DNA from 3 places in the Enterobacter vonholyi genome. Region 1 is predicted to be linked to each of the others. Evidence: predicted binding sites of a transcription regulator. Region 1 holds the regulator's gene; each other region holds the start of a gene.

Region 1 (6,793 bases):
AACATTCGTCTGCTCATCCTGGATGTGGATGGCGTACTCTCCGATGGCCTGATTTACATGGGCAATAATGGTGAAGAGCTGAAAGCATTTAACGTCCGCGACGGCTATGGTATCCGCTGTGCGCTCACCTCGGGTATTGAGGTGGCTATCATCACCGGGCGAAAAGCTAAACTGGTAGAAGACCGCTGTGAAACCTTAGGAATTACCCATCTGTATCAGGGGCAGTCCGATAAGATGGCGGCGTTTAAGGATTTACTGGGTAAACTGGCTATCGCACCGGAAAACGTGGCCTACGTCGGGGACGATCTGATTGACTGGCCTGTGATGACTGAGGTCGGGCTGAGCATCGCCGTTGCCGATGCGCATCCGCTGCTGATCCCGCGCGCTGACTACGTTACCCACATCAACGGGGGCCGTGGTGCCGTCCGTGAAGTCTGCGATCTGCTCCTGCTGGCGCAGGGCAAGCTTGATGAGGCCAAAGGGCAATCGATATGAGTAAAACCAGACGCTGGATTATCATTTTGCTTTCGCTAGTCGCACTGGTATTGATTGGTGTGAACCTTGCCGATCGCGACGATACGCAAACAGAAGTGGTTAACAATAGCGATCCAACCTATAAAAGCGATCACAGCGAAACCGTGGTCTACAGCCCGGAAGGCGCGCTGAACTATCGCCTGATTGCCCAGCATGTTGAATATTTTTCAGATGACGGTATTTCGTGGTTTACCCAACCGGTGATGACCACATTCGATAAAGACAAAGTGCCGACGTGGTCAATTAAGTCAGATCGGGCCAAACTGACAAATGACCGTATGCTTTATCTGTACGGCCACGTTGAAGTCAACGCCCTGACCGCTGACTCGCAACTGCGAAAAATTACGACGGATAATGCCCAGATCAACCTGGTAACCCAGGACGTGACGTCGCAGGATCTGGTCACACTGTATGGCACAACATTTAATTCCAGCGGTTTGAGAATGCGCGGGAACTTACGCAGCAAGAACGCCGAGCTGATTGAAAAGGTTAGAACCTCCTATGAAATTCAAAACAAACAAACTCAGCCTTAAAGTAATTATCGCCAGCGCGATGCTGGTGACCAGTCTCCCCGCGCTTGCTGTAACGGGCGATACCGACCAGCCGATTCATATCGAGTCCGACACCCAGTCTCTCGATATGCAGGGTAACGTCGTCACCTTCACGGGTAACGTCGTCATGACCCAGGGCACCATCAAAATTAACGCTGACAAAGTGGTCGTGACCCGTCCGGGTGGCGAGCAGGGCAAAGAGATCATTGATGGTTACGGCAACCCGGCAACCTTCTACCAGATGCAGGACAATGGCAAGCCGGTAAAAGGCCGCGCCTCGCATATGCACTACGAGCTGGCGAAGGACCTGGTAATCCTGACCGGAAACGCGTATCTGGAACAGCTGGACAGCAACATTACCGGCGACCAAATCACCTATCTGGTGAAAGAGCAAAAAATGCAGGCCTCCAGCGAGAAAGGTAAACGCGTCACGACCGTACTGGTTCCGTCGCAGCTGCAGGACAAAGGCAAGGGCCAGGCCCCGGCACAGAAGAAGAGTAACTAATCCGTTATGGCAACATTAACTGCAAAAAACCTCGCGAAGGCCTATAAGGGCCGCCGTGTCGTAGAAGATGTCAGTTTGACCGTCAACTCTGGCGAAATCGTGGGGCTGCTTGGCCCTAACGGTGCGGGTAAAACGACAACCTTCTACATGGTCGTTGGCATTGTGCCGCGCGATGCCGGCAACATAATCATTGACGATGAAGACATCAGTCTTCTGCCGCTTCACGCGCGCGCGCGTCGCGGGATCGGCTATCTGCCGCAGGAAGCCTCCATTTTCCGTCGTCTTAGCGTTTACGACAACCTGATGGCGGTCCTGCAAATTCGTAACGATCTGACCAGCGAACAGCGTCAGGATCGTGCCAACGAGCTGATGGAAGAGTTCCACATTGAGCATCTGCGCGACAGCCTCGGTCAGGCACTCTCCGGGGGCGAACGTCGTCGCGTTGAGATCGCGCGTGCGCTGGCCGCAAACCCTAAATTTATCCTTCTGGATGAACCATTTGCGGGTGTTGACCCGATCTCGGTTATCGACATTAAACGTATCATTGAACACTTGCGCGACAGCGGGCTTGGCGTACTGATCACCGACCACAACGTCCGAGAAACGCTGGCCGTATGTGAACGCGCGTATATTGTGAGCCAGGGCAATCTGATCGCCCACGGTACGCCGCAGCAGATCCTCGAAGACGATCATGTTAAGCGCGTCTATCTTGGGGAAGACTTCAGACTCTGATAGGGTAGAGGTAACGTAACGCCGAACCGGAGAAAAATGCTCTGAACATGAAGCAAGGTTTGCAATTAAGGCTCAGCCAACAACTGGCGATGACGCCGCAGCTACAGCAGGCAATTCGCCTGTTGCAACTGTCCACGTTAGAACTTCAGCAGGAGCTCCAGCAGGCGCTGGACAGCAACCCCCTGCTGGAACAAACCGATCTTCATGACGAGGTAGATACTCAGCAGTCACAGGACACTGAAGCGCTTGATACCGCCGACGCACTCGAACAAAAAGAGATGCCCGACGAGCTTCCGCTGGATGCCAGCTGGGATGAAATCTACACCGCCGGAACGCCTTCCGGTACGCGTGCGGACTACCAGGATGATGAGCTACCGGTCTATCAGGGAGAAACCACTCAGTCGCTGCAGGATTACCTGATGTGGCAGGTGGAACTCACTCCCTTCTCCGATACCGACCGCGCGATTGCCACCTCAATTGTCGATGCCGTTGACGACACCGGCTATTTGACCGTCACGCTTGACGATATTCTGGAAAGCATGGGCGACGAAGAGATAGAGCTTGAGGAAGTTGAAGCCGTTCTGAAGCGCATCCAGCGTTTCGATCCGGTAGGCGTAGCCGCAAAAGATCTGCGCGACTGCCTGCTAATCCAGCTTTCTCAGTTCAGCAAAGAGACGCCATGGCTCGACGAGGCGCGCGTGATCATCAGCGATCACCTGGATCTGCTGGCGAACCACGATTTCCGCACCCTGATGCGCGTCACGCGCCTGAAAGAAGATGTGCTGAAAGAAGCGGTGAATCTGATCCAGTCACTCGATCCACGCCCGGGACAGTCAATCCAGACCAGCGAGCCTGAGTACGTTATTCCGGACGTGCTGGTCAGAAAACACAATGGCCGCTGGGTCGTTGAACTGAATTCAGACAGCATCCCTCGCCTGCAAATCAACCAGCAGTATGCCTCCATGTGCACCAGCGTGCGTAACGACTCCGACAATCAATATATTCGTAGCAATCTTCAGGAAGCGCGATGGCTGATCAAAAGTCTTGAGAGCCGAAATGATACGCTGCTACGCGTCAGCCGCTGTATTGTCGAACAGCAGCAGGCTTTCTTTGAGCAGGGCGAAGAGTATATGAAACCGATGGTGCTGGCGGATATCGCCCAGGCCGTCGAGATGCATGAATCAACCATTTCCCGTGTCACCACGCAGAAGTATCTGCACAGTCCACGCGGTATTTTTGAGCTTAAGTATTTCTTCTCCAGCCATGTGAATACCGAGGGCGGCGGTGAAGCGTCGTCAACGGCCATTCGTGCCCTGGTGAAGAAGTTGATCGCCGCGGAGAACCCCGCGAAGCCGCTAAGCGACAGTAAGTTAACCACCATGCTGTCCGATCAGGGTATTATGGTGGCACGTCGTACTGTTGCGAAGTATCGAGAGTCTTTATCCATTCCGCCGTCCAACCAGCGTAAACAGCTGGTCTGACACAACCGATAAGGAAGACACTATGCAGCTCAACATCACTGGACAAAACGTCGAAATTACTGAGGCTTTACGCGAATTCGTGAACGCGAAGTTTGCAAAACTCGAGCAGTATTTCGAAAGGATCAATCAGGTCTATATTGTGTTGAAAGTGGAGAAAGTGACTCATATCTCGGATGCCACCCTGCATGTTAACGGGGGTGAACTGCATGCCAGTGCGGAAGGGCAAGACATGTACGCTGCTATCGACGGCTTGATTGATAAGCTTGCGCGACAGCTCAATAAACATAAAGATAAACTGAAACAACACTAATTGTCCGGGCAGTTAACGGGTGCAGGACGGCCTGTTGTGAAACACAACAGGCCATTTGTACAGTTAGCGCTTAGGTGAAATTATGATGAACAACGATTCCGCTCTTCAACTGAGCAATGTCCTTAACCAGGAATGTACCCGCAGTGCGGTTCACTGCCAGAGCAAAAAACGTGCGCTGGAGATCATCAGTGAACTGGCTGCTAAACAGCTGGGCCTGCCGCCGCAGGTGGTGTTCGAAGCGATTCTGACCCGTGAAAAAATGGGCAGTACCGGTATCGGCAACGGCATCGCGATCCCGCACGGCAAACTGGAAGAGGATACCCTGCGTGCCGTTGGTGTGTTTGTGCAGCTTGAAACACCCATCGCCTTTGATGCCATTGATAACCAGCCCGTCGATCTCCTTTTCGCGCTGCTGGTGCCTGCCGATCAGACGAAAACCCACCTGCATACGCTGTCGCTGGTCGCAAAACGTCTGGCCGATAAAACTATTTGCCGTCGACTGCGCTCGGCCCAAAGTGATGAAGAGCTCTACCAAATTATCACTGAAGCAGAAGGCAATCAGGATGATGCATAACCAGGAGATGGCCTTCACATCTGTTGTCCTGAGGAGAAACGGAACATGGTGCTGATGATTGTCAGTGGCCGTTCAGGGTCGGGGAAATCCGTTGCTCTGCGGGCGCTGGAAGACATGGGTTTTTACTGCGTTGATAACCTGCCGGTCGTGTTGTTGCCCGATCTGGCGCGCACGCTTGCGGAGAGACAAACCTCTGCAGCCGTCAGTATCGACGTCCGTAACATGCCTGAATCGCCAGAGATCTTCGAACAGGCAATGAGCAACCTGCCTGACACGTTCTCGCCTCAGCTGCTGTTCCTTGATGCAGACCGCAATACGCTAATCCGTCGCTACAGCGATACCCGTCGCTTGCACCCGCTTTCCAGTAAGAACCTCTCTCTGGAGAGTGCTATCGATGAAGAGAGCGATCTGCTGGAGCCACTGCGTTCTCGTGCCGACCTGATTGTCGACACCTCTGAGATGTCCGTTCACGAGCTGGCAGAAATGCTGCGTACCCGGTTATTGGGTAAACGCGAGCGTGAACTGACGATGGTGTTCGAATCCTTTGGCTTCAAGCACGGTATCCCGATTGATGCGGATTATGTTTTCGACGTGCGCTTCCTGCCGAACCCGCACTGGGATCCGAAGCTGCGTCCCATGACAGGCCTGGACAAACCCGTCGCGGCCTTCCTCGACAGGCACACAGAAGTACACAATTTTATCTACCAGACGCGAAGCTACCTTGAGCTATGGTTACCTATGCTGGAGACAAACAATCGTAGCTACCTGACGGTAGCGATTGGCTGTACCGGTGGTAAACATCGTTCGGTTTATATCGCCGAACAGCTGGCCGACTATTTCCGCTCGCGCGGTAAGAACGTTCAGTCCCGTCATCGCACGCTGGAAAAACGTAAAACATGACCGTAAAACAGACCGTTGAGATCACCAATAAGCTGGGCATGCACGCCCGCCCGGCGATGAAGCTGTTTGAGCTGATGCAGGGTTTCGATGCAGAAGTTCTGCTGCGGAATGACGAAGGTACCGAAGCGGAAGCGAACAGCGTGATCGCCCTGCTGATGCTGGATTCCGCCAAAGGGCGCCAGATTGAAGTCGAAGCCACCGGACCTCAGGAAGAGGAAGCGTTGGCGGCTGTGATCGCGCTGTTTAATGCAGGGTTTGACGAAGATTAAGATCTGCTATTCAGGCGGGTAGCGCTGCGCTTACCCGCCCTACATTAATTTATTGCTCTCCATAAACCCGTCCCCTCCCAACTGACGCATCTGGCGCATGATCCACGCCTGACGGCTACGCACGTACCCTGACGGGGCACTGGCTTTAAAACGAATGGGATTAGGCAGAACAGCCGCGAGCAGCGCCGCTTCAGACATGCTCAGCTTGCTGGCGGGTTTATTAAAATAGCGTTGAGATGCAGCTTCAACACCAAATACCCCGTCACCAAACTCGGCAACGTTGAGATACACGGTCAGAATGCGTTTTTTGCTCCAGACCGTTTCCATCCCCAGGGTCAACCCCGCTTCCAGCCCCTTTCGCACCCAGCTGCGGCCGTCCCACAGAAACAGATTTTTGGCCGTCTGCTGCGACAAGGTTGACGCACCGCGCACGCGGTTTTCATGGCGTTCATTATGGGCTAGCGCTTTCTCAATGGCCGCAACGTCGAATCCCCAGTGCTCCGGGAATTTTTGATCCTCCGCCGCGATGACCGCGAGCCCCATGAGCGGTGAGATCTCGTCCATGCTCACCCAGTCAGAATGGGCAACATAGCCGAAATCACCGCTGAGCCACGCGCCGAGCTGACGCTCAACCATCACGGCAGAGAACGGGACCGGCATAATGCTGAACAGGGCGAGTCCACCGCCCCAAAACACCGCCAGCACCAGAACGATGCGCAACAGGATACGTTTTACCCACGCGCCAGCACCAGATTGACGACTCATTCAGCCAGCACCAGCACTCGGGCGACCAGCTTTTCGATCCCCATAGCCGCTTCTGCAATATTCTGCGCCAGCATATACGCAGGCGTGGTGACTATTTTGTTATCTTCATCAACCACAATGTCATCCACCGGGCAAGGAACGTGCTCTCCCCCCATTTCCTCGACGATTTCCG
Region 2 (6,793 bases), 1.2 Mb from region 1:
GAGATAGTGAACATCATCGAAGAACCGATAATACCCGTCGGTGGTGAACCGTTTGTCGGTAATCAATACGGCGACTTCAATAACGTCTCTGACACCCGTTTCCTCAACCAGAACGATCCGCTCGGCAATAATAACGACGCCTGGCAGAACGACGATGTAGATGACGACTACAGCAATGACGACGACAGTTTTATTTAACGACGTTATCGTGTGACTACCGAAATGAAGTGAACCCCGAAAGTTGGATATCCTACGATTAGGGGTTTTGCGTTTCCGGGTCAAAAGAATCCTTCGACGCTACCCCTGAAGGCTCATAAATTAGATTCGTTTTACTACTTTCCTTACTAGCAAACCTGTAAGAATTGCCGGAAGCAATCTAAATAAAGAGGCGATATCGACTAAGGTATCCTCCAGTTCTTCTATTCCTTATGTGCCGAAATGGTCCATCACTGTATAAGCGCATTCGGCAGGTATCAAATCACACCCCGCCCAAATACGCCTTCCTCACCTCCTGATTCCCCAGCAGCTCCTCGCCGCTGCCGGTCAACCTGATCTGTCCGTTTACCATCACATACCCGCGGTCAGAGAGCTTCAACGCGTGATGCGCATTCTGCTCCACCAGAAAGATAGTCATGCCGTTACGGGCCAGCTCGCGCAGAGTCTGGAAGATCTGTTTCACCACAATCGGCGCCAGACCGAGGCTCGGTTCATCCAGCAGCAGCAGCTTCGGACGGCTCATCAGCGCCCGGGCGATCGCCAGCATCTGCTGTTCGCCACCGGACATGGTCATCGCGCGCTGCTTGCGCCGCTCTTTCAGGCGAGGGAAAAGGTCAAACATGGTTTGCATATCTTCAGCCGCAAACTGGCTGCCGATGGGGATGGTCCCCATCAGCAGATTCTCTTCAACGGTCATATCCGGAAAAATTCGTCTGCCTTCCGGCGCCTGCGCAATGCCGCCGGACGCGACGTAGTGGGTGGATTTATGGCTGATATCTTCACCGCCGAAAAGGATCTGCCCGCTGCGAATACGCGGCTGGCCAAAGATGGACATCAGCAATGTCGATTTTCCCGCGCCGTTTGCGCCAATCAGCGCCACGGTTTCCCCCTTATTCACCTCGAGGGAGACCTGCTTCAGTGCCTGAATGACGCCGTAAAAGACATCCACTTCGCGAAAAGCCAGCAGCGGTTCGCTCATAGGGAGACCTCGCTTTCATCCGTGCCCAGGTAGGCGGCAATGACCTTTTCATCATGCTGGATCTGCTCGGGTTTCCCCCTGGCAATCACATCGCCGTGGTCGAGCACGATAATGTCGTCCGAAATTTCCATCACCATCCCCATATCATGCTCAATCAGTAATACCGTTATGTCATGATGATCCCGCAGAAAACGAATAATGCTGCTGAGCTTATGCGTTTCAACCGGGTTCAGTCCGGCTGCGGGTTCATCCAGACAGATCATTTCCGGCCCGGTGCACATTGCTCGCGCGATTTCCAGTCGCCGCTGCTGGCCGTAGGACATCTCTCCCGCCAGGCGATTGGCGCACTCCACCAGATCTACCACTTCCAGCCAGTAGAAGGCTCTGTCCAGGGCGTCGCTTTCTGCCTGCCGGTAGGACGGCGTATTCAGGATCCCGGCAAGCAGATTGCGGTTAACGCGCATATGCTGCGCCACCAGCAGGTTTTCCACGACCGACATCTCGCGAAAAAGACGGATATTTTGAAACGTGCGCGCCAGCCCGGCACGGTTGACCAGGTGGGTTCCGCCGAACATTTTGTAGAAAAGACGCTGCCCGAGCTGCGCGGGGTTAATCCAGTCGCCGGGCTGGAATTTTTGCCCGAGTACCTGAATGACGTTGGTCGTTTTATGGCGGGTATTAAACAAAATGTTGCCGCCGGAGGCTCTGTAGAAGCCCGTCAGGCAGTTAAACACGGTGGTTTTTCCCGCCCCGTTTGGCCCAATCAGGGCGGTAATGGAGCCACGCTGCACGTCCAGGTTGACGTCGTTTAGCGCTTTAATCCCGCCGAAGTGCATCATCAGATGTTCAACGCGTAGTATCGTTCCGTTCATGGTGCGACGCCCTTACGCACGGCAAACCCGCTGCGGTTGATGCGGATCAAACCGCGTGGACGCCAGATCATCATCACCACCATCAGCATGCCAAACAGCAGGACGCGGTACTCGGCAAAACTGCGCAGCAGTTCCGGCGTTACCGTGAGCACAAAGGCGGCCAGCACCACGCCAAGCGTAGAGCCCATACCGCCCAGCACCACAATGGCGAGGATCAGTGCCGATTCAAAGAAGGTAAACGAGGTAGGATTCACGAACCCCTGATAGGTGGCGAAGAACACCCCGGCAATGCCCGCGGTCGACGCGCCCAGCGTAAAGGCGGAAAGCTTAACCAGAACATGATTCAGCCCCATTGAGCGGCAGGCAATTTCGTCTTCACGCAGCGCTTCCCACGCCCGACCAATCGGCATTCGCGTCAGGCGGTGCTTAATGTAGAGCACCAGCATCACCACCAGGAACAGCACCGCGTAGATAAAAATAAACTTCATGTTCGGGTTGTAGGTCAGGTGGAAAAATTCGTGGAAGGGCACGCCGCCTTCTTTCGCGCGTCGTCCAAATTCCAGGCCGAAAAAAGTGGGGGGAGGGGCCGACACGCCGTTGGGTCCGCCGGTGAAGGTCAGCCAGTTGTTCAGTATCAGGCGAATAATCTCCCCGAACCCGAGGGTGACGATGGCCAGATAGTCACCGTGCATGCGCAGTACCGGGAAACCGAGCAGGGCGCCTGCGGCGGCGGCCATGATCGCCGCCAGCGGCAGCATGCTCCAGAAGCCTAAGCCGAGATACTGGTACCCCAGCGCCAGACCGTACGCCCCAATCGCGTAGAACGCGACATATCCCAGATCCAGCAGACCGGCCAGACCCACGACGATGTTCAGCCCCAGACCGAGAAGCACGTAGATCAGCCCGAGAATGGCGACGGTCAGCACATATTTAGTGGCAACAAACGGAAAGCAAATCGCAAGAGCAATCACCAGAGGAATAATCCAGCGCATGCGGCTTTTGTATTCCGGTGGACGGACATATACGCCTGCGCTATCGGCTTCGAAGCGTGCCTGGAAACGGGCGCCCGCGGCGGTACCTAAAAAGGCGCTCAACAGAAAACGTCCGAGCATTACGGTGCCAACCATCCAGGCCAGGCGCTGCCCGGCGAAGGTAAAGCTGTACCCGTCCAGCACCACGCCCGCGATGGGACCGAAGATAATCAGCGCAACCAGCCCGGAAAAGATCGCGTCCAGCATGCAGCGTTTAAGTGAAAAGCCGTGTGATGTCATCATTCTCTCCTTCACACCTTGGCCACAACCGGGCGCCCGAGCAGTCCCTGGGGACGGAAAATAAGGATCATGACCAGCAGGCCGAACGAGAAGACGTCTTTATAGTCCGAGTTCACCATGCCCGAGAACTGGGCTTCCGCCACGCCCAGGATAAGGCCACCGAGCATGGCGCCAGGGAGGGAGCCGATGCCGCCGAGTACCGCCGCCGTAAAGGCTTTAATGCCGATCACGAACCCGACGTAGAAATCAAAGGTGCCGTAGTTCATGGTGATCAGTACCCCCGCCAGGCCCGCCATCGCCGCGCCGATAACAAAGACAAGCGAAATAATCCGGTCGGTGTTAATCCCCAGAATGGAGGCCATCTTACGATCCTGCTGGACCGCGCGGCACATTCGCCCCAGCCGGGTACGATTGATTATCCAGGTGAGCACCAGCATGCCGGCAAACGAGGCCAACAGAATAAACACTTTGGTGTAGGTTATCTGCACGAACCCGTCGCCCAGATGCAGGCGAATCACGCCGTCCAGCATGGTCGGCACCCCTTGCTGGCGCGGGCCCTGGCTCAGCTGCGCGTAGTTTTGCAGGATAAGCGACATCCCGATGGCGGAGATCAGCGGCGCCAGGCGCGTGGAGTTACGCAGCGGCTTGTAGGCGATACGCTCGATGGTCCAGCCGTACACCCCGGTGACCACAATCGTGAACACCAGCGTCCCGAGGATCAGCAGCGGGAAGGACTGCAGTCCGAAGAACGAGAGCAGCGCCAGGCCAATGGCGCAGAGATAGGCGGAAATCATATACACTTCGCCGTGGGCGAAATTAATCATGCCGATAATGCCGTACACCATGGTATAGCCGATGGCGATCAGGCCGTAGACGGAACCCAGCGTTAAGCCATTGATTAACTGTTGCAGGAAGAATGTACTCATCTTAGCGCGCTCGTTTTATAGGCCGCGCGAGACGCGCAGCCTGATGTTTATTACGCGCCGACGGGTAGGCCCGCCGACGTTGAGCGTGACTCCGTCCCGTTACTGCACTTCCTTATATTTTCCTTTGTCGTCCCACTGGTAAACAACGTAGTCAGACACTTTCAGATCGCCTTTGCTGTCCCAGGCTTTTTTGCCCATCACCGTGTCGACGGAATTGGCCTTCAGCCACTCGCTGGCTTTGGCAGAGTCCTTGCCGCCGGTGGCCTTGAAGGCCGCGGCAATGGCCTGTACGGAGGCATAGGAGTAAAGGGTGTAACCTTCCGGCTCGAATTTACCGGCGCGGAATTTCTCGATTACCGCTTTACCGTCCGGGATCAGGCGCGGGTCTTTACCGAAGGTCATGTAAATGCCGTTGGTGTACTGCGGGCCGCCCGCCGCGGTCACCATCTCCTCGTTGACGATACAGTCACCGGAGAAGAATTTGGCCTGCACGCCCTGTTCACGCATCTGGCGAACCAGCGGACCGGCTTCCGGGTGACAGCCACCGAAGAATACGACGTCCGGTTTTTGCGCGCCGATCTTGGTGACCAGCGCGTTAAAGTCTTTTTCACCGCGGGATAACCCTTCGTACATCACATCCTGAACCCCGCGTTTCGCCAGCGCCGCTTTGGTGGCGTCAGCCAGACCCTGACCATAGGTGTCTTTGTCGTGAATAATCACCACGCGCTTGGCTTTCAGCTTGTCGATGATGAAGTCGCTGGCAACCTGGCCCTGCTGGTCGTCGCGGCCGCACATGCGGAACATGTCGCTCATACCGCGTTCGGTAATCAGCGGGTTAGTGGAGCCGGGGGTAATCGCAATAATACCTGCGTCGCTATACACCTCGGAGGCGGGCATGGTGGAAGAGGAGCAGAAATGGCCGACCACGGCGTTGACTTTATCCTGGTCAACTAAACGGTTAGCGACGGCCACGGCCTGCTTGGGCTCGCAGGCATCATCCCCCTGAACCAGTTTGATCTTCTCGCCATTAATGCCGCCTGCGGCATTAATGTCTTCAGCGGCCTGCGTTGCGCCGTGCCAGTACTGATCGCCATAGGTGGCATTCGGACCCGTGAACGGCCCGGCCACGCCAATCACAATATCTGCCCGGGCGGAAAACGCCGTCACCAGGCAACCGGCCAACACAAGAGAAAGAGGAGTTCTGATAAATTTCAGCGACATTATTATGTTCCTTAGCAAAGAGGTTTTTGCACCACGGCGTAAACCCGAACGCCCGACGGCGCAGCCAATCCGAAACACGAGCAAGAACAAAATGCACTAAACGAACAAGATACAGACGGCATCCTGCATATTACGGCGAGATTTCCCTGCGCAGAGACGCGCGAAGAACGTTAAGCAAAAACGTTGCCAGAATGGTTAACCCATTGACGGGCATGTGACATGTTTGAGTATAGAGCGCCGCGTTATGCCGCCTTAGGGGAGGAGAAGAAATTACAGCGGAGATCACATATCGTTAACAATAAAGCCCATAAGTTGTGCAAAGGTCACGGTTTGCACGTTTTTGCAGCAATAAAGACCTAAACTTCAGCCCGGAGAGGGGTGAGATATGTGTTAGGATCGTTTCCTTTTTTGCAGGAGTATCAGCGATGACTGAAGGCCCATTGAATGAAAGCGAAATGGCGTGGCTTGAAGAGACGTTAATGTCTTACGGTCATGATGACGCGTCCGTGATTGACGTGTCCGAACTGGACGGCATGCTTACCGCAGTGCTTTCCGGTCCTGTTGTCGTTGAGCCAGATGCCTGGCTGGTGGCGGTGTGGGGGGGCGAGAAGTACATTCCGCGCTGGAAAAACGATCGTGAGATGAACCGTTTTATCGATCTCTGCTTTAAGCACATGAACGATATTGCCGAGCGTCTGAGCGAATACCCGGATCAGTTCGAACCGATGTTTGGCTATAACGATGTGGACGGTGAGAGTTATACCGTGGTGGAAGAGTGGTGCTATGGCTACATGCGCGGTGTGGCTCTGACGGACTGGTCAGCCTTGCCGGAAGCCCTGAAGGCCGATCTTGATGTGATTGCGCTGCACGGGACGGAAGAGAACAGCGACAAGCTGGATGAACTGTCCGAAGAGGAATATATCGCCAGCATCGAGAGCATCCAGCCTGCGGCGCTGCGCCTGTATAATTACTGGGTAAACAACCCGCAGCAGCCGGAAGCGAAGAAGCCGATTGTGAACGGCACGAAGGTCGGGCGTAACGATCCGTGTCCTTGCGGCAGCGGGAAGAAGTTTAAGAGCTGCTGTTTGCACTGAAACATTTTTGTGGCTTTGGTTCGTTCACCTTAAGACCAGTAGAAGGTAATACGTTCTTAACCTGTGAACGATATAAGGGGCCGTCGAGGCCCCTTATATGGCAAGGCGTAGCAGACCGAGAATAAGCTGAATGTCTATTGTTGCTCATCGAATATCTTTGATCTATACACCCCGAAGTGCTTAGTTGTATTCTTGTATTGTCATATATCTTTCT
Region 3 (6,793 bases), 1.6 Mb from region 1:
CGTGCTCTCTCTGCTCCAGCGCCACTTTGACGTCACCGAGGGCGATATTCGTTTCCATGATATCCCCCTGACGAATCTGCTGCTGGACGAGTGGCGTGGTCGCCTGGCGGTCGTCAGCCAGACGCCGTTTTTATTTTCGGACACCGTGGCGAACAACATCGCCCTTGGCCGCCCTGGGGCGACGCAGGAAGAGATTGAACACGTGGCGCGTCTGGCCAGCGTTCATGATGATATTTTGCGTCTGCCGCAGGGGTACGAGACGGAAGTCGGGGAACGCGGCGTCATGCTGTCCGGCGGGCAAAAACAGCGTATCTCCATTGCCCGCGCGCTGCTGCTGAATGCTGAAATCCTGATTCTGGATGATGCACTTTCCGCCGTGGACGGCCGTACCGAGCATCAAATTCTGCATAACCTGCGCCAGTGGGGCGACGGACGCACGGTCATTATCAGCGCCCACCGTTTGTCTGCGCTAACCGAAGCCAGCGAAATTCTGGTCTTGCAGCACGGGCACATTGCCCAGCGCGGGCAGCATGAAACGCTTGCCGAGCAGCCGGGCTGGTATCGCGATATGTACCGCTATCAACAGCTTGAGGCGGCGCTGGACGATGCGCCGGAAGAAGATGAGGAGGCCGCCAATGCGTAAGCTCGGAACGATGTGGCCGACGCTCAAACGTCTGCTGGCCTACGGCTCGCCGTGGCGTAAACCGCTCTCCGTTGCCGTGCTTTTACTCTGGATTGCGGCGATTGCTGAAGTGAGCGGTCCTTTGCTCATTAGCTACTTCATCGACAATATGGTCGCCAAAAGCTATCTGCCCCTGGGGCTGGTGGCGGGGTTAGGCGTGGCCTACGTTGGCCTTCAGCTGGCGGCGGCAGGGCTGCACTATGCTCAGTCGCTGCTGTTTAACCGTGCTGCCGTGGGCGTTGTTCAGCAACTGCGTACGGATGTGATGGACGCGGCGCTTCGCCAGCCGCTCAGCGAGTTTGATATCCAGCCGGTCGGGCAGGTGATCTCGCGCGTGACCAACGATACCGAGGTGATCCGCGATCTGTACGTCACCGTTGTGGCGACCGTATTGCGCAGCGCGGCACTGATTGGCGCGATGCTGGTTGCGATGTTCAGCCTTGACTGGCGCATGGCGCTGGTGGCGATCACCATCTTCCCGGCGGTGCTGATCGTCATGGTGATTTACCAGCGTTACAGCACGCCGATTGTGCGCCGGGTTCGCGCCTATCTGGCCGACATCAACGATGGCTTCAACGAAGTGATTAACGGCATGAGCGTCATCCAGCAGTTCCGCCAGCAGGCCCGCTTTGGCGAACGCATGGGGGAAGCCAGCCGTTCGCACTATATGGCGCGTATGCAGACGCTGCGGCTGGACGGTTTCCTGCTGCGTCCGCTGCTGAGCCTTTTCTCGGCGCTGGTGCTTTGCGGGCTGCTGATGCTCTTTGGGCTGAGCTCAAACGGTACGATTGAGGTGGGCGTGCTATACGCCTTTATTAGCTATCTGGGACGCCTTAACGAGCCGTTGATCGAGCTCACCACCCAGCAATCGATGCTGCAGCAGGCGGTGGTCGCCGGTGAGCGCGTGTTTGAGCTGATGGACAGGCCGCGTCAGGCCTACGGCAATGACGAGCAACCTCTGCAAAGCGGGACTATCGCCTTTGATAACGTATCGTTTGCCTATCGCGAAGATCGGCTGGTGCTTCAGGACATCACGCTTGACGTTCCGTCGCGCGGTTTCGTGGCGCTGGTGGGGCATACCGGCAGCGGTAAGAGCACACTTGCCAGCCTGTTGATGGGCTATTACCCGGTCACGCGCGGCGAAATCCGCCTCGACGGGCGCCCGCTCGCGTCTCTCAGCCACACCGTGTTGCGTAAAGGCGTCGCGATGGTGCAACAGGATCCGGTCGTGCTGGCCGATACCTTCTACGCCAACGTGACTCTGGGACGAGACTACACCCAGGAACAGGTCTGGGACGTGCTGGAAAAAGTGCAGCTGGCAGAGCTTGCGCGCGGGTTTAGCGATGGGATAAATACCAGACTGGGCGAGCAGGGGAATAATCTCTCTGTCGGGCAAAAGCAGCTCCTGGCGCTGGCGCGGGTGCTGATTGAAACGCCGCAGATCCTGATTCTGGATGAAGCCACTGCCAGTATTGACTCCGGCACCGAGCAGGCCATCCAGCAGGCACTCTCCGCCGTACGCGACCATACGACGCTGGTGGTGATTGCCCACCGTCTTTCCACCATCGTCGATGCCGATACCATTCTGGTGCTACATCGCGGACAGGCCGTTGAGAGTGGTACCCACCGTGAACTGCTGGAAGCAAAAGGGCGCTACTGGCAGATGTACCAGCTGCAGCTGGCGGGCGAAGAGCTGGCGGCCAGCGTGCGCGATGAAGAGTCGCTTAGCGCCTGATGCACCAAAAAGAGGCGGCGCGCTAACAGTCATTCCTGTTGGTGCAAAACTGAAACGCACCACGCACCGGCATGGTGCGTTTTTTTTCATCAGTTCGATTATCAAGGCCGTGTAATGCTCTGTGCGCCGCCGTTCCTCCTCGTTTTCATTTCTGGCACATCCCTTGCAATACCTTCAGCGTAAGCTACGGCCATTACCGAATTCTGACTGGAGGGGATCTATGAAGCTGGTTACGGTTGTAATCAAACCATTCAAACTCGAAGACGTGCGTGAAGCGTTGTCTTCAATGGGTATTCAGGGACTGACTGTCACCGAAGTGAAAGGCTTTGGTCGTCAGAAGGGTCATGCCGAGCTTTATCGCGGGGCGGAATACAGCGTTAACTTTCTGCCAAAAGTAAAAATTGATGTCGCGATTGCTGACGATCAGCTTGATGAAGTCATTGATGTCATTAGCAAAGCGGCCTATACCGGCAAAATTGGCGACGGCAAAATTTTCGTTGCCGAACTGCAGCGCGTCATTCGCATCCGTACCGGCGAATCTGACGAAGCGGCATTGTAAATAACGCCTGGCACACAGTGATAGGGATCGAGAAAATGAAGATAGCAACACTTAAAACGGGTCTGGGTTCGCTGGCGCTGCTGCCGGGCCTGGCGCTGGCTGCTGCCCCTGCGGTGGCTGATAAAGCCGATAACGCCTTTATGATGATCAGCACCGCGCTGGTGCTTTTCATGTCCATTCCGGGCATTGCGCTGTTCTACGGCGGCCTGATCCGTGGCAAAAACGTTCTCTCCATGCTGACGCAGGTTGCCGTGACGTTTGCGCTGGTCTGCGTGCTGTGGGTGGTTTACGGTTACTCGCTGGCGTTCGGTACGGGCAACGCGTTTTTTGGTAACTTCGACTGGGTGATGCTGAAAAATATTGAGCTGACCGCGCTGATGGGCAGCTTCTATCAGTATATTCACGTGGCGTTCCAGGGCTCCTTCGCCTGTATTACCGTCGGGCTTATTGTGGGCGCGCTGGCGGAGCGTATTCGTTTCTCTGCCGTTCTGATCTTCGTGGTGGTCTGGATGACGCTCTCCTATGTGCCGATTGCGCACATGGTCTGGGGTGGCGGTCTGCTGGCAACGCACGGTGCGCTGGACTTCGCGGGCGGTACCGTTGTACACATTAACGCCGCGGTCGCGGGTCTGGTGGGCGCTTATCTGATTGGCAAACGCGTGGGCTTCGGTAAAGAGGCGTTCAAACCGCACAACCTGCCGATGGTCTTTACCGGTACTGCGATCCTCTACTTTGGCTGGTTTGGCTTCAACGCCGGCTCAGCAAGTGCGGCCAACGAAATCGCCGCGCTGGCGTTCGTGAACACCGTTGTTGCCACGGCGGGTGCAATCCTCTCTTGGGTGTTTGGCGAGTGGGCGGTACGCGGGAAACCTTCTCTGCTGGGTGCCTGTTCAGGTGCGATTGCCGGTCTGGTTGGTATCACCCCTGCGTGTGGTTATGTCGGTGTCGGCGGTGCGCTGCTGGTCGGCCTGGTGTCGGGTCTGGCGGGTCTGTGGGGCGTCACCGCACTGAAACGTGTGCTGCGCGTCGACGACCCATGCGATGTATTCGGCGTGCACGGCGTGTGCGGCATAGTCGGTTGTATCATGACCGGTATCTTCGCGGCGAAATCGCTCGGTGGCGTGGGTTACGCGGAAGGTGTCACCATGGTTCATCAGGTGCTGGTGCAGCTGGAAAGTATTGCTATCACCGTTGTCTGGTCTGCCGTTGTGGCCTTCATTGGCTATAAGCTGGCGGATATGACGGTGGGTCTGCGCGTACCGGAAGAGCAGGAGCGCGAAGGTCTGGACGTTAACAGCCACGGCGAGAATGCGTATAACGCCTGATAAACAACAAAACGGCAACCTCTGGTTGCCGTTTTTAATGTGTATTCCCTCTCCCGGTGGGAGAGGGTCAGGGGGAGGGCATCAGGCCGCACACAATCACCCGCGATTACGCATCACCCCTTCCTGCACCGTCGAAGCGACCAGCACGCCGTCCTGAGTATAAAATTCTCCACGCACAAATCCGCGTGCGCTCGACGCTGACGTGCTCTCCACGCTGTAAAGCAGCCACTCATTCATGTTGAACGGACGGTGGAACCACATGGAGTGATCGATCGTCGCGACCTGCATCCCTTTTTCCAGGAAACCAACGCCGTGCGGCTGCAGCGCCACCGGCAGGAAGTTGAAGTCAGACGCATAGCCCAGCAGATACTGATGGACGCGGAAATCTTCCGGCACGGCCCCGTTGGCACGGATCCAAACCTGGCGTTTCGGTTCGGCAGTATGCCCTTTCATTGGGTTGTGGAACTCAACCGGGCGGATCTCCAGCGGCTTATCGCAGAGAAACTTCTCTTTGACCTGCGGCGGAAGCAGATGCGCCAGCGCGCGAGCAATATCCGTCTCTGATTTTAAAGAGTCGGGTGACGGAGCCGGGGGCATCACTTTCTGATGCTCGTAGCCCGGCTCCGGCGCCTGGAAAGAGGCCGTCATGTAAAAGATCGGCTTGCCGCTCTGAATGGCCGCTACGCGGCGCGCGCTGAAACTGTTGCCGTCTCGCAGAACTTCAACGTCATACACAATCGGTTTTGCGCTATCGCCAGGGCGTAAGAAGTAGCTGTGGAATGAATGCACCAGACGGTCTGCCGGGACAGTCTCCTTTGCTGCGTACAGTGCTTGTCCGACGACTTGCCCCCCGAAGACCTGGCGCAAGCCGAGATCTTCGCTCTGTCCGCGAAAGAGTCCTTCCTCAATTTTTTCCAGATTTAGTAATGTCAGCAGATTGTTCAGTGCCTGACTCATAGTTGTCCTCAATAAACGCCGCAGCGAAAGATAGGCAGAGTATAACGCAGAAATGAAAGTGGTCCGATGGGTAGAATAATCTGAATATCGGCACGTTTTCAGGCATAAATCGGTGATCTGTGCCACACTTGAATACGTTATGTGATTGAAACGACATCGGATGGGATCGATCCCGCTGGTGCATTGATAAGGAGACTTCAATGAAACTCGTGCCCATGCTTAGTGGTGTAGCTATTGCGGTGGCGTTGTCCGCCTGTGCCGGTAAGAGCGCCCAGGTGCCGGTTCCAGCTGCAGATCCGAACGGGATTAACACCCTTTCACAGCAGTCCATTCAGCAGCCTAACGTTTCCGGTACAATCTGGATCAAGCAGAGAGTCGCTCTGCCACCGGACGCGGTACTAACGGTAACGCTGTCTGATGCTTCCCTGGCCGACGCGCCGTCTAAAGTCGTGGCCCAGCGTGCGGTCCGTACAGAAGGTAAGCAGGCGCCATTTAGCTTCGTGTTGCCGTATAACCCGTCGGACGTGCAGCCTAACGCCCGTATTCTGCTGAGTGCAGCGGTAACCATCAACGGTAAGCTGGTCTTTATCACCGATACGGTTCAGGAAGCAATCAACAACGGTGGGACAAAAATCGACCTGAACCTGGTGCCGGTGCAGCAGACCGAAGTACCGGTCGCACCGCAGACCAATCAGCCGTCTCTGCCAACCCCACCGACTCAGATGTAATTCCTGCATTTCCCCTCTCCTCCGGGAGAGGGGTCAATATATCCAGCGAAATTTCTGCAAATCAATCTGACCCGACCCTGTCACCTGGACACCCTCTGAAAGTAACGCCTGACGCTGACGCTGAAGATCCGGCCCGGTGAGCGAAATGTTCCCATGACGATTCACCACGCGATGCCAGGGCAACGTACTGCCTTCCGGTAGCCGTTTCAGGACGCCTCCAACCTGTCGCGCCGCGCGCGGGGAACCGGCCAGGCGCGCAACATCACCATAGGTAGTGACATAGCCTTCCGGGATTGAGGCCACGATTTGCCATACGCGCTGTGGAAAGGAGTCGTGTTCGTCCATACCTTCACCTGTGGGGGGAGTTTCTGGAACGCTATGGTAAACGAAGATCTTCATGATTGCTGCGCCTGTTTGCGCAAGAAACCAGCATCCGGTTCCTGGTCACTTGCAATTGGGCTTTAGCACAGGGATAATGCGCCAGCGCGTTGGTTATCAACGCTCTCAATGGGGGCTCTGTTGGTTCTCCCGCAACGCTACTCTGTTCACCAGGTCAGGTCCGGAAGGAAGCAGCCAGGGCAGACGACGTGTGTGCCGGGATGTAGCTGGCAGGGCCCCCACCCATTTGTGCTCCCAATAACTCCTGTTTTCAGTGTTTACCTGGTGCGGCGCAAGTGGCGTATCAATGCCTGCTGGATGTGAGCAGCTTGATGCTGTCGATCACGAGATGCGGTTTCCCACTAACCGTATATTTTTTCATTTATGAGTACTCAGAAATGGATAATTCTCTCAGACGTTTGTCACCTT

Evidence for each region. Region 1 encodes sigma-54, which starts transcription at its own class of promoters, with help from an activator protein. Its sites were predicted from a motif close to GTTGGCACANNTTTCGCTNT; they were not measured.
Region 2: a site for sigma-54 is predicted at 5,657-5,676, ahead of AB3N39_RS12895 (branched-chain amino acid ABC transporter substrate-binding protein). Genes of this name have one in related genera too.
Region 3: a site for sigma-54 is predicted at 2,568-2,587, ahead of glnK (P-II family nitrogen regulator). Genes of this name have one in related genera too.

Annotation. Positions count from the first base shown of each region.
Region 1 is NZ_CP162152.1:3,938,036-3,944,828, forward strand. Features, by position in the region: gene kdsC (3-deoxy-manno-octulosonate-8-phosphatase KdsC) at 1-495, shown strand, start outside; gene lptC (LPS export ABC transporter periplasmic protein LptC) at 492-1,067, shown strand; gene lptA (lipopolysaccharide ABC transporter substrate-binding protein LptA) at 1,036-1,590, shown strand; gene lptB (LPS export ABC transporter ATP-binding protein) at 1,597-2,322, shown strand; gene rpoN (RNA polymerase factor sigma-54) at 2,370-3,803, shown strand; gene hpf (ribosome hibernation promoting factor) at 3,826-4,113, shown strand; gene ptsN (PTS IIA-like nitrogen regulatory protein PtsN) at 4,196-4,687, shown strand; gene rapZ (RNase adapter RapZ) at 4,733-5,587, shown strand; gene npr (PTS phosphocarrier protein NPr) at 5,584-5,856, shown strand; gene mtgA (monofunctional biosynthetic peptidoglycan transglycosylase) at 5,896-6,621, opposite strand; gene elbB (isoprenoid biosynthesis glyoxalase ElbB) at 6,618-6,793, opposite strand, start outside.
Region 2 is NZ_CP162152.1:2,734,152-2,740,944, reverse strand. Features, by position in the region: gene AB3N39_RS12920 (DUF2076 domain-containing protein) at 1-198, shown strand, start outside; gene AB3N39_RS12915 (ABC transporter ATP-binding protein) at 479-1,195, opposite strand; gene AB3N39_RS12910 (ATP-binding cassette domain-containing protein) at 1,192-2,067, opposite strand; gene livM (high-affinity branched-chain amino acid ABC transporter permease LivM) at 2,064-3,338, opposite strand; gene AB3N39_RS12900 (branched-chain amino acid ABC transporter permease LivH) at 3,350-4,264, opposite strand; gene AB3N39_RS12895 (branched-chain amino acid ABC transporter substrate-binding protein) at 4,364-5,485, opposite strand; gene AB3N39_RS12890 (YecA family protein) at 5,911-6,579, shown strand.
Region 3 is NZ_CP162152.1:1,035,868-1,042,660, forward strand. Features, by position in the region: gene AB3N39_RS04840 (SmdA family multidrug ABC transporter permease/ATP-binding protein) at 1-643, shown strand, start outside; gene AB3N39_RS04845 (SmdB family multidrug efflux ABC transporter permease/ATP-binding protein) at 636-2,417, shown strand; gene glnK (P-II family nitrogen regulator) at 2,638-2,976, shown strand; gene amtB (ammonium transporter AmtB) at 3,012-4,301, shown strand; gene tesB (acyl-CoA thioesterase II) at 4,398-5,258, opposite strand; gene AB3N39_RS04865 (YbaY family lipoprotein) at 5,459-5,986, shown strand; gene AB3N39_RS04870 (MGMT family protein) at 6,020-6,331, opposite strand; RNA gene ffs (signal recognition particle sRNA small type) at 6,504-6,600, shown strand; gene AB3N39_RS04880 (N-acetylmuramidase domain-containing protein) at 6,763-6,793, shown strand, end outside.